DNA from 3 places in the Mesobacillus sp. genome. Region 2 is predicted to be linked to each of the others. Evidence: riboswitches for the same ligand, from Rfam matches in the RefSeq annotation. Region 2 holds a riboswitch; each other region holds the start of a gene.
The links. A riboswitch is a leader RNA that binds a small molecule or an ion and turns the genes downstream of it on or off. The one in region 2 is predicted to bind cobalamin.
Positions count from the first base shown of each region.

Region 1 (4,304 bases), on a different contig from region 2:
CCCGCTCTTCCTTCAACACCTCTGGAGGCGAATCGACAATTAAGATATGCCCATTCTCCATCAACAGCAGGCGATCGCAATACAGTGATGCAAGGTTCAAATCATGAAAAATGGACACCACGGTCAGTTCTTCCTCAAATGCCCATTTTTTTAGCAGATCGAGCAATTCCTTTTGAAAAGAAAGATCAAGGTGATTAGTCGGCTCATCCAGCAGCAAAATTTTCGGCTGCTGCGCCAGCGCCTGGGCTAGAAAGACACGCTGTTTCTCACCGCCGGAAAGCTCAACGATCGATTTTTCCTGGAGGCGGGTGATTCCTGTCTGCTCCATCACCCGCTGGACAATTTCCTCATTCTCACTGCTCCAGCTGTTCAGCCAGCCTTTTTGGTGAGCGTATCTGCCGAGTGAGACAGTTTCTTTTACCGTATATGGAAAAGCCTGATCGCCATGCTGTGGCAGGACCGCCATCAGTCTGGCAAGCTCCTTCGAAGAATAGCCAGCCAGAGGCCTGCCATCAAGCTGGATGCTGCCGGTGCTCGCTTTCAACGCACCTGAGATCATTTTTAACAAGGTGGTCTTGCCGCTTCCGTTCGGCCCCAGGATGCCAAACAGCTCACCTTTTTCCACTGCAAATGAGAGATCCTTCAGGACTTCCCCGCCTGCATATCCGCCAGTCAGCTTGTTCACTTTTATCATCAGCCAGCACTTCTTTCCTTGCGATTTCTCACTAAAATCAGCGCAAATACCGGTGCGCCGATTAATGCGGTTATGACTCCAATTGGCAGCTCAGATGGGGCGATAATGGTCCTTGAGACAAGATCGGCGAGAATAAGGAAGCCGGCGCCGATGAGGATCGAAAGCGGCAGCAAATGCCGGTGGTCTGGTCCCCACAATGTTCTTGTCATATGGGGAATCACCAATCCGACAAACCCGATCGTACCGGATACAGCTACCGCCGACCCTGTCAACAGCGAGCCGGAAAGCAGGATCCACAGCTTCCTTTTTTCAACATTTACTCCGAGATGCTGCGCCCGTTCCTCGCCAAAGGACATGGCGTTCAATTCTCTTGTGTTGGCCAGCAAAATGACCATCCCGATGATAAAGAAAGGGAGGATGATTTTTATGTAGGCCCAGCCACGCATCGACACACTTCCGAGCAGCCAGCCGATAATCTGCCTCAACTCCTCGCCGGAAAGGGCGATCATCAGCGAAATGAACGCTCCAAGAAAGGAACTAAGGATGATCCCGGTAAGTATAATTGTCTCTACTCTCAGCAGACGGTCCACTCTGCGCGCAAAAAATAACACAAACAGTACCGTCGCGAATGCGAACAAAATGCTCAGCACCGGCAAGGTGAATCCCTGAATAAAAGGCAGGCTTATCCCGAAAAACAGGGTCAGGACTGCACCGATTGAAGCCCCGGATGAAATCCCGAGTGTATAGGGATCGGCCAGCGGATTCCTTAACAGCCCCTGGAAAGCGGCTCCTGCGATAGCAAGAGACGCTCCGACAAGGCCCGCAAGCAAAACGCGCGGCAGCCTGATTTCCATTACAATGCTTGTATGCATAGGGTCGATTCCCTGTCCCTGAAAGCGGAAAATCTCAGCACCAATGATTTGAATGATAGCGGGTACAGGAATGGAAACTGATCCAATCGAAATGCCAAGCAGCATCGATGCAATCAAAAATACAATCGCTACAGCGTATGCTGTACCTTTATTATTTAAAAATGTCCGGGTAAATGGCTTTTGCAAGCTCCTCTGCTCCTTCAGCCAGCCTTGGGCCAGAACGGGTCACGAGGTCTGAATGGACATCGAATACCTGCTTGTCCTTGACGGCTTTCACATTATTCCAGCCCTGTCTGCCAAGCACCTGCTCAACAGGCTTTTCTGAATAATATCCGTAGGTTGTGACGACAACATCCGGATTGCGCTCGACAATGGCTTCCTGGTCGATCTTTGGCCAGCCTTCCATATCACCAATCGCATTTTCAGCACCGATCAGCTCCAGCATTTCATTTATAAAGGTATTCTTTCCGGCAGCATAGATTTCCGGTGCTGGGGAAACCTCGACAAATACGCTCTTTTTCTGGTCTTCTTTGATGCTTTCTGCCTGTTTCTCCAGTTTCGCGAATCTTTCCTTCATCTCATCGACTAGCTCTGTCGCTTTTTCCTGCTCGCCAATCGCTTTCCCGATCATTTCAATTGACTCATATACTGAATCTAAGGACTGGGCGTCATTCACGACGACAACCTGGATTCCTGCATCCTTAATCTGCTGCAGGCCATCTTTCACGCTATCAGCTGTTGACTCATGCGCTAAAACCAAATCCGGCTTGAGCGAAATCATTTTTTCTATATTGAACTCAATGCCGCCGATTTTTTCCTTCGACATCGCTTCCTCAGGGTAATTATCAAAATCTGTGACTCCAACAATCGCTTCACCATCGCCAAGAGCATAGACAACCTCAGTATTGCTCGGAATTAAAGAGATAATTTTCTCCGGCTTTTCTTCGATAACAACATCTTCATCTAAAGCATCCTTCACAGTCACAGGGAAATCCGACTTCTGCTCCTCTTGTGCTGGATCAGCCTGCTGTTTTTCAGGCTGATCGGACTGTCCGCAGCCGCCCAACACCATAACTGCCATCAGCATTGCTAATAATATTGCATACCATTTTTTCATTTACTTCTCCTCCAATTTTCGTCTCTTTTCATTTAAGATGTGCAAAAGGTGCAATCCGAATCGAAAAGAGTAAATAAAAAACATCTCCACCTGATGGGGAGATGTCCGAGTAAGCAAATTTCTTTTTACACAATAAAAAGTCATAAAGCCTGCCGGCACCTCCCTATCCTCGTAGGTTTGTGTGGTGCAATGAACAGGCAGGTCTCCTGGCTCATGGTCATCGCTTGCTGCGCCTTCCCATACAAAGTACAGTGGCTCTGTGCAGCTTGCTACCATTTACAGTGGCGGGACCGCGTTGGATTTTCACCAACTTCCCTATTAAGTCTTGTGAAGAAAGACACCTTTTCATTTAGTATGTAATTTTCCGCTATTATCAATTATACATGATCCGCGGAAAAAAGCTTCTAAAATATGCGGCTTTTAATAGACAAATTGAGCTATTGAGCGTGAAGGCTCCATTCCTTCAGCTTCTTATCAAAGATCAATCTGCCGTCAGGATTGATCCGGCTTGCCTCTTTAAATTCATCATACATATCATCCATACTGGCAAAATCACCAATGACCCAAATCGGGATTTCGATTCGATTTCGATTCTGCTGGATGTTTTTCAAGGAAAAGACTGCCCCTTCCTTAATGGCTGGAGTCAGCGATTTGAGAATCTCCTTGCTCACAGAAGGATAAAGCTTCTTTTTCCTGATTCCCAGCAATGTCTTTTCTGGCTTCAGCTCGCCAAGCTTCCCGGCCAGGACACTTCCAAGCATCCGGAAAAAGTCATTAAAGTTGCGATAATATGTCTTATTGAACCAGCCATCCTCATGGGCGAGGTAGGCGAACCGGTTTCCCAGCTGATTATAGAATGGGAGCTTAAGATGGTGCTTGATGTGGCCCAAATAAAGGAGCTCAGCAATTTCCTGGCCGCTGAGGACATTCAACCCTTCGATTTCTTCAAAATCAATCCAGCAAAAATCGCCGAATGAATGGACATTCTCGACCATCAGCTTATCTACGCTGTCAGCTGGAACATATTCGAACAGAGTGTGCCTGTTGAATTCCCCATCTTCATAGCGATGCCTTAGCAGCAGCAAATGATTGAGTGAATCAGATAAGGAGCGCGCAAATTCAAAAAACTCAATTCCATATGAAAGAACATACTGGTCCCGGTCGTTCAGATGGACATAAATCAAATCCCGGTTATATGGATGATGCTTCTTCAAGGGACAAAACCTCCCGGACAAATTCTTTGCAGTGAACCGAAAACAGCCATATGTAAATCACAAACCCGAAAGCCGTCGCGGACGGATTCCCCTTCGACTTCCGGAGTCTCTTCCGAACAGATAACGCTCTTTCCATTCTATCAAAAAACAAAGAAAATATCTTATATCGGCACTCTAAATTTTTGGGATCAAACACTAACATATATTGGTAATCATCCGGAGATGCCTGAGTGTTCAGCAATAGCTGATTCTGCCGAAAAATGTCCAGTCAGCTTCATTATTTTGTCCTGACGGGCAACTTACACCTTGCGAGAATCGTCTATTATTTCTGGAAAGTTTAAGGATAAAATTTCTTCTCTATCATAAAATTGTAAAATACAATAAAATAAAAGGCATTTGGACAGGGT
Region 1 covers NZ_JBYNSB010000004.1:30,720-35,023, forward strand. The annotation lists gene AC3EBE_RS01660 (heme ABC transporter ATP-binding protein) at 1-694, opposite strand, end outside; gene AC3EBE_RS01665 (FecCD family ABC transporter permease) at 694-1,752, opposite strand; gene AC3EBE_RS01670 (ABC transporter substrate-binding protein) at 1,718-2,683, opposite strand; cobalamin riboswitch at 2,863-3,043, opposite strand; gene AC3EBE_RS01675 (hypothetical protein) at 3,121-3,897, opposite strand.
Region 1: another riboswitch for cobalamin. It lies ahead of AC3EBE_RS01670 (ABC transporter substrate-binding protein); the one in region 2 lies ahead of AC3EBE_RS03525 (5-methyltetrahydropteroyltriglutamate--homocysteine S-methyltransferase).

Region 2 (4,304 bases):
TCGCTCCATGTCTTCAGGCATCATCCAGATCGCAGGCCAAATCCCTTGCCCCTCTGGCAGTTTCGCACGGATAGAGAAGCGCCCATACTTCCAGGCTGCTTTACCCTTTGTCGTCAATTTTGCAGATGTATAAGCCATCCCTTTGTACTCTTCCTGCCTGGCTTCCAGCACCAGTGTCCCATTTTCGATTCTCGCGTTTTCCGGGCGTGCCGTGTAATACTGGGATTCCTCATTGCCGAAGCCCCAGCCGCCTTCAACAAAATTCCACTTGCCCGCATCTATCTCCGTGCTGGAAAAACTATCTTCCCAAATCATTTCCCATTTTTCAGAAGTATCTTCAAATTTTGAAAGCGCCATCATTTCTTTGCTAAAAGAACCTAGCTCTTCATCCTTCTTTTTCATCGGCTTCATTTGGATCGCTCCTTTCCTAAAAGCCAGGCCGTATGATCAAATCAGAAACCTGTTCGTACATACTATTTTACAGGTGCCCAGAGCACATCTTGAGATAGCGAATTTTGAATATGGTGCTGATATTTTAGGAGCTGTGAATTTATACTTAAATATTAATGAGGCAAAAAGAAAAAGAGGCGATCCAAAAAGAAACGGGTTCGGTTTGGAAGTGATAAATTTGAATTAACAGTGCTTTTCGCACAGAAATTTGCAGACACACTAGCTGTATGATTAGCACGCAAAAAGCTCTGAGCCATTTAGCCCAGAGCTTTTTTTGTTGTGCGTTGTTATAAAAAAGGACCCTTATGTTTAAGGTAGGATTATTCACAAACTTAGCATAAGAGACCATTGTCTGCCGTATATTGCTTTAATGGTTTCGGGGGCACTTTATCTGTTGTTTTAGTGACACTGATTAGAGTATATAACCGTTGTCAAAAATTTCATCATAGTTTTTTGATGTATAACTACCAAAAACATTCAATACAAAGCCCTTTAGGAAATATTTCCTAAAGGGCAATTTAATCTGCTTGGGTTATTCAATATTTCGGGCTTCATCTGTCCATGTAGGCATTAAATATTTCCCCAAACCTCTTTCGCCACTTCAACAATGAATTTTAATTTGTTCCACTGTTCTTCTTCTGTGAGGTTATTTCCATGGTGTGTAGAAGCGAATCCGCATTGCGGACTGATGCACAGCTGTTCCAGTGGTACGTATTGGGCTGCCTCTTTAATCCTTGCTTTTATCAATTCCTTATCTTCCAATTCAGGGTACTTTGAAGTAAATAATCCGAGGACCACCCGCGGTGCACCCACACCATTAGGGATATGTACTAAAGGTTCGAATGTTCCGGACCGTTCATCATCATATTCAAGGAAAAACCCATTTACTTTTTCCTTGTTGAGCAAAGTTGGCGCAATAAGGTCATAACTGCCCGAAAATGCATAATCAGACCTATAGTTGCCTCTGCACAAATGAGTGGTGACAATCAAATCCTCCGGCTTGTCCTTCAGAACGCCATTAACGACTCGTAGTGCAAGATCGATTAAATAATCACGTGGGTACTGAGCGTCACTAAATGGAAGCGCAGGGGCAGACAGGCCTGCAATATAAACATCGTCAAGCTGTACATATCGGACACCGACGTCATAAAAAGCTTTGAGAGTTTTTCTGTAAGCTTCAATAATATCCACTGCAAACTCTTCCCAATCCGAATAAAACTCTGGGTTGATGATACCTGCATTGAAAAACTGATTTGGGCTCGGGATGGTCACCTTTGCAACAGCCCTGTTCCCTACTACTTCAACCAACTCCCTGGCATGCTGAATAAACGGGTGGTCAGGATTGAAAGATATTTTGCCTATAGCCCGAACATCATGCTTTTCAGTTTCGATTTTGCTGAACTGATAGCCTTTTTCCGGTGTATATCCCTCCATCCCTAGAAAATTTTCCATAAAATCGGTATGCCACCAATGCCTCCTGAATTCACCGTCGGTTACCGCTTTCAATCCAATTTCAATCTGCTTATCGACTATTCTTTTTACCTCAGAAAGTTCAATTTCCCTCAGTTGTTCATAACTAATATTACCGTTACGAAAACTGGTTTTTGCCTCCAACAAGTGTTTAGGTCTTAATAAGCTGCCAACATGGTCAGCCCTGAACGGAGCTTTTGTTAGGGTAATGGACATCATGTATTTCTCCTTCATATATAAAGTATTTAAAATAAAAACCTCTTCTATTTAGAAGAAAAGAATTTTACTTCCAAAAAAATAAAAAACCCAACATGAAGGATGGGTTTCGTAACAATGGCAGACTAATAGACAGCAGAAAACAGTCCATTAATTTAACCTTGTTCTATCTTCCCAAGTCCCGAAGAAGATAACACACATAAATAAGGCAGGTCTCCTGACTTGTGCTTCACCTTACTCTAAGTCCTTCCCGTCTTTATAAGACAGTGGTCTACTTATTTCATCAGCACTTACAGTTGCGGGGACAGTTTTGGATTTCAACCAAATTCCTTATTAAGTCCATACGGACACCTTATTTATCGGTATAGTAGAATATCAACTTTGAATACTATTATATTCGTTCCCCTGATAATTGCAAATATTTGAAATATATTTCGAATTCAATTCTATCTAATCCAACCTTTACGAATTCATTCTTTTCATAAGCTCAAAGTACCATTTTCTAAGCTTTTTAAGCTTTCAACTTTATAATCAACTTTGAAAATATCGTAATCCTGACTTACAAATTCTAGTTGTTTTAATAACTCATCTTTAAATATTAAAAAACGTTTCAGCAGCTATTTTTCCATCATTCCCCATCTTCAGGAATGCTGCCCCGTTCAATAACAAAAATGCCGCCCTTGAATGGCAGCACAATCCGGAACTATTGCATCCTATGTCTAAGTACATTTCTTCCTACCAATGTAAAGTAGGTGTGTTGAAATCCCAAGAATATTAGGATCAGTAGCTTTCCTTAAGTAAAGAATGCCCCTTTTAGTCTAAGTGTGACTTTCACTAAATTACCTTCATATATATATTTCTCACCAGTGCACTTGGAGTTTATTGCCATTTAAATCAAAAAAGTGGAAATAGGCATGTCCATTATCCTCTTTTATATCCTCAACCTTAACACCATTTTCAATAAGATGTGTATGAAATCCAGATAATTCGGGACTTGTAAACCCAATGCTAAAGGCTGGGGCATTACCAACTGTAAAATGTGCAAATGTATCATCTTCAGTAGGAACTAAGATAAGTAAGAAAGGCCCCTCATTAACTTTTATAATGGCAAATGGATCCTCAGTAATGGTTAATAACTGAAGCCCTAATATATCTCTATACCATTGTGCAGACTGCACTAAATTTCTTACCGGAATTCTAATATAATGTACCTGTTCAATAAATGATTTACTCATAAACTACCTCTCCTTTATTTAGTATTGTCTATCAAGTAATTCCCTTTTTACATCCCTATTCCCTTCCGATTTTTGAACTAGCCTGCCCCGTTCGTGTAGTAAAGGTCCTGTTTTTTGACATTGCCTTAAATCTTCAACATCTTACTGAAAGATCAAATAGAAGATTACTATTACAACAACTATAATTCCACCTATTGTAGGCGTTCCATAAAAAGATCTATTCCATCCATCATCTGTTTCAATTTTACTATCTTCTCGGTTGTTTTCTTGATTCCTCAATGACCACACCCCCGGTAAAAACGGTTTTTGTACCTAAATGGATTAGGTTAATAAAAATTAAGGTTTCATCTCCTGCCCATTTAGCTTAATTAATGTTTAGTTCTGGATATATTTGCTGGCAAAACCCATTTCAATCCAAATGTATGATAAGGTTATTGAAGGGCGTTATATGTCTATTTCGATGGGGTGCATATGTGGAAAGTACACATTTAATGGAAGTTAATGAAATTCAAAACCTTACTAAGGGGCATGTGTTATATTTCTACGAGAATCAGGATCAGTATATTTCAAATGCGGCTGATTTTATCACTTCCGGTTTAGAAATGAATGAACATTGTATCATTGTAGAAAATGATCGAAACACTCCGTTGATTAAAAAAAGACTCACTTTGTTAGTTAATGAATGTCACTTAGAAAAAGTGACGTTTGTCAATAATTATGACTTCTATTATGCCAAGGGAGACTTTAGAATTAATTCTATTTTCGATTATCTCCCTAACTTAATTGGAGGCAATTCAAAACTTGATTCAGTCATCCGAAGCTGGGCCCATGTTGAATGGCGGGATGAGCGGGAAGTAAGTAATAAATTATTGAATTCTGAAAATGAAGCTGCTAAAATTGTGGCCGAAGCAAAACTTCTTTCTGTTTGTGCCT
Region 2 covers NZ_JBYNSB010000012.1:186,612-190,915, forward strand. The annotation lists gene AC3EBE_RS03520 (glycoside hydrolase family 16 protein) at 1-411, opposite strand, end outside; gene AC3EBE_RS03525 (5-methyltetrahydropteroyltriglutamate--homocysteine S-methyltransferase) at 1,021-2,136, opposite strand; cobalamin riboswitch at 2,327-2,506, opposite strand; gene AC3EBE_RS03530 (VOC family protein) at 2,997-3,371, opposite strand; gene AC3EBE_RS03535 (MEDS domain-containing protein) at 3,845-4,304, shown strand, end outside.

Region 3 (4,304 bases), on a different contig from region 2:
GGAGTTTTGATCGACACAGGATCGCACTCTTTAAAAAAATATTTCAAACCCTTTATATCTGAAGCAGACTTTGATCAGGTCATGCTGACGCATCATCATGAAGACCACACAGGCTGTGCCGCCTATATTGAAAACAATGGGAAAGCCCCCATATACTTAGATGAAAAATCAATACAGTATTGCCAGCAGTCCGCAGATTACCCCCTCTATCGCCAGCTTTTCTGGGGAAGGAGGAAGCCTTTTTCTGCCCAGCCAATTCCTGATACTTTTACATCAAGGAATGCCAGTTGGGAAGTGATCGATACTCCCGGTCATGCACATGATCAAAAGGCATTTTTGAATAAGGAAACAGGCCAATTGTTTACAGGGGATCTCTTTGTGAATGAGAAAATCAAAGTGGCACTGGCAGAGGAAAGCATTCCGGAAACCATTAAATCCCTGCAGCGGGTGCTGGCATTTGATTTTGCCGAGGTATTCTGCAATCATGCCGGATTTGTAGAAGAGGGCCGAGCTGCATTGAGAAGGAAGCTTGAGAATTTATTAACGATTCAGGATCAAGTTCTCACCCTACACAAGCAAGGTGACCCAGCTAAGGAAATCAGGGCTAAACTATTCCCGAAAAATTACCCGATCCACAAATTTTCAGGCGGGGAGTGGGATTCGCTTCACATCATCACTTCAATCTTGAATGGAAATTTGAAGGGATTTTAATTTAGCTCTATATGAGCTTAGAAGATTTTTTCTAAGTTATACTGTTACCATATGTTAAATTCTGAAATCGTTGATTGTAGTGGAAGGCGCGCAGACTCCTTCGGGATGTAGCGGGACAGGTGAGACCCCGCAGGAGCAAAGCGACGAGGAGGCTCACCGCACGCCCCGAGGAAAGCGAAGCGCCTGGAACGGAAATCAACAGTCTAATTAATAAAAATTTTTATTAATGAAGTTAATAGTTGTATAAATCTTCATTCTCCTATATTATCTATTAATATAACACGATATATTGTGTTACATTCGTATCTAATAACTACATATTGAATATGCCGGTAAGCATGGTGCCTGAATAAGGCTTAATAGGGAATCTGGTGAGAATCCAGGACTGTTCCCGCAACTGTAAGTGCTGACGAAATAAGCAAGGACCACTGTCTAACAAATAGATGGGAAGGGCTTAAAGTAGAGTGATGCACAAGTCAGGAGACCTGCCATGTTTATGCGTATTATCTTCTTCGGGAATTGGGAAGGTAAAGCGAGGATCATTTGGTAGACTCAGCAATCTATATGTCTATTAAGTGTATCAGCGTTTATGGAACCCATCCTTTGCGATGGGTTTTTTTATACCCAATTTTTCACCTGAAGCAGCATTTACTAGAAAAGGAGCAGAAAAAATGGATGCAATATCTTCAAATGTTTCAAGAACAATTCAGACTCATTTAGTTTTACCGCCGGATACAAACCATATGGGCACGATTTTTGGAGGAACGGTATTGGCTTATGTGGATGAAATTGCCGCAATCGCCGCGATGAAGCACAGCAGGAAGGTTGTCGTCACTGCTTCGATCGACCGGGTCAATTTTCTATCTTCTGCAGAGGTCGGAGATATTTTAACGCTGGAAGCTGTGGTCATCTCCACAGGCCGGACATCGATGGAGGTTTTTGTGAAAGTAGAATCTGAGAATCTGGACACTGGTAAAAAAACGTTAACGACTACATCGATTTTAACTATGGTGGCGAAGGATGCCGCAGGCAAGCCTGTAGCCGTTCCAGGAGTGATACCACAAACAGAGGAAGAAAAAGATTTATTTCTGCGAGCAGGAGAGAGAAGGCAGCGCCGTCTGGAAATGAGAAACCCATAAAAAATAGGAGGGGAATTAAATAATGATCACCATGCAAAAAGAATTCATAACAAAAGCAATGAATGAAGCTGAAAAAGAATATCAAAAGATTGATTTTACAGATTTTAAAGAAAAAGTTATTAATACACTAAAGGTCAAAGAGCTGTCAATCGACCAGGCCGAGAACCTGTTGATTTTATCTGCGGTGGAAAGAATCAGCAGCTTTGAACCAGATTGGACTTATGTTGCGGCTAAATTTTATTTGAACAGGCTCTATAGACTGAGCTCAATTTCACGAGGGACTGACAGGGAACGTGGCTATGGTTCTTTTTATGAGTTAATAAATACACTTGTATCCATGGGGATTTATGATCAGCAGCTGCTGGAGTTATACTCAAAGGAGGAAATTAACTCTATTGAAAAATTGATAGATCCCGAGAAGGACTCATTATTCACATACATAGGTTTGCTGACGATGGCAGAACGATACCTGGCCAGGTCACATCAGGGTGAATTCCTTGAATTGCCGCAGGAGAGGTTTATGATCATCGCGATGACCTTACTGGCGAAAGAGCCGAAGAAAAAGCGAATCGGCTTGATAAAGGAAGCATACTGGGCACTTTCCAATCTGTATATGACCGTGGCAACTCCGACACTTGCAAACGCAGGGAAAAGCTATGGCCAGCTGTCGAGCTGTTTCATCGATACAGTAGAGGATGATTTAAGGAGTATTTATGATTCCAATACCGATGTTTCAACGTTAAGCAAAAATGGCGGCGGGATCGGCATTTACCTTGGGAAAATCAGGAGCCGCGGCAGCGATATAAAAGGCTTCAAAGGAATCAGCTCTGGAGTGATTCCATGGATGAAGCAGCTGAATAATACCGCAGTATCTGTTGACCAATTAGGGCAGCGACAGGGAGCGATTGCCGTTTATCTGGATATTTGGCATAAAGATATTTTCCCTTTTCTCGATGCAAAGCTGAACAATGGCGATGAAAGGCAAAGGACGCATGATTTATTCACTGGCGTATGCATTCCGGATCTTTTCATGGAACAAGTCGAGAAACGGGGAGACTGGTACTTATTTGATCCGCATGAGGTAAGGAATGTGATGGGATACTCACTTGAGGATTTTTATGATGAAGAATCTGGTGCTGGATCTTTCAGAGATAGGTATTGGGAATGTGTTTACCATCCGGATTTGTCACGTGACGTGGTACCCGCAATCGAGATTTTTAAATCAATAATGGTTTCTCAGCTTGAGACAGGCACACCGTATATGTTTTATCGTGACACGGTTAACCGGTTCAACGCAAATCAGCATAAAGGGATGATCTACTGCAGCAACCTTTGTACAGAGATCGCACAGAATATGAGTCCCACAACACTTGAAGAGGAAATAGTCGAAGACGGAAGAATTGTTATTTATAAAAAGCCAGGGGATTTCGTCGTGTGCAATCTATCGTCCATTTCATTGGCTAAAAGTGTGACGGATGGCGTTCTCGAGAGGTTAATAAATATTCAGGTCAGGCTGCTCGACAATGTCATTGATATGAATGAAATCCCCGTTCTGCAGGCGCAGCTGACCAATAAGAATTACCGCGGGATCGGGCTTGGCACCTTTGGCTGGCACCATCTGCTCGCGATAAAGGGCATTAAGTGGGAAAGTAACGAGGCGGTTTCATACTGTGACGAATTATATGAAGAGATTGCTTACTTAACAATTAAGGCCAGTAATGAGTTAGCCGCGGAGAAAGGCAGTTACCCATTTTTCGAGGGTTCGGACTGGTCTACTGGTGCCTATTTTGATAAACGGGGTTATTATTCCGAAAAATGGTCTGAGATGAAGGAGCGAGTAAAGCAAAATGGCGTGAGGAATGGGTATTTAATGGCGGTTGCACCGAACTCCTCGACATCTATTTTGGCTGGATCGACAGCAAGCATCGATCCGATTTTTAGGCTGGAGTACTCGGAGGAAAAAAAGGATTATAAAATCCCGGTCACCGCACCGGATTTATCGCCTCATACAACCTGGTACTACAAGTCCGCTTACAATATCGACCAGCATTGGAGCATTAAACAGAATGCGATGCGTCAGCGGCATATTGATCAGTCAATTTCTTTCAACATTTATGTAAGGAACGATATTAAAGCGAAGGCTCTCCTTGATCTTCATTTGGATGCCTGGAAATCCGGGTTAAAGACGACGTACTATATCCGTTCTACTTCTGGAAGTATCATAGATGAGTGTGAAAGCTGCCATAGTTAAGAGAGGAGGTTTAAATAATGATTACGAAACGTTCAATTATTGATGTTGAAGCACCAAATGCCTCCACTGGCATTATTAACGGGAGAAGCTCGAATATCCTGAACTGGGATGATGTCCGGTTCCCATGGGCCTATCCAAAATACAAAAGAATGCTCGCGAATTTTTGGACACCTTTTGAAATAAATATGTCAAAAGACATCAAG
Region 3 covers NZ_JBYNSB010000020.1:15,850-20,153, forward strand. The annotation lists gene AC3EBE_RS06815 (MBL fold metallo-hydrolase) at 1-711, shown strand, start outside; cobalamin riboswitch at 1,034-1,218, shown strand; gene AC3EBE_RS06820 (acyl-CoA thioesterase) at 1,383-1,850, shown strand; gene AC3EBE_RS06825 (ribonucleoside-diphosphate reductase subunit alpha) at 1,873-4,101, shown strand; gene AC3EBE_RS06830 (ribonucleotide-diphosphate reductase subunit beta) at 4,119-4,304, shown strand, end outside.
Region 3: another riboswitch for cobalamin. It lies ahead of AC3EBE_RS06820 (acyl-CoA thioesterase); the one in region 2 lies ahead of AC3EBE_RS03525 (5-methyltetrahydropteroyltriglutamate--homocysteine S-methyltransferase).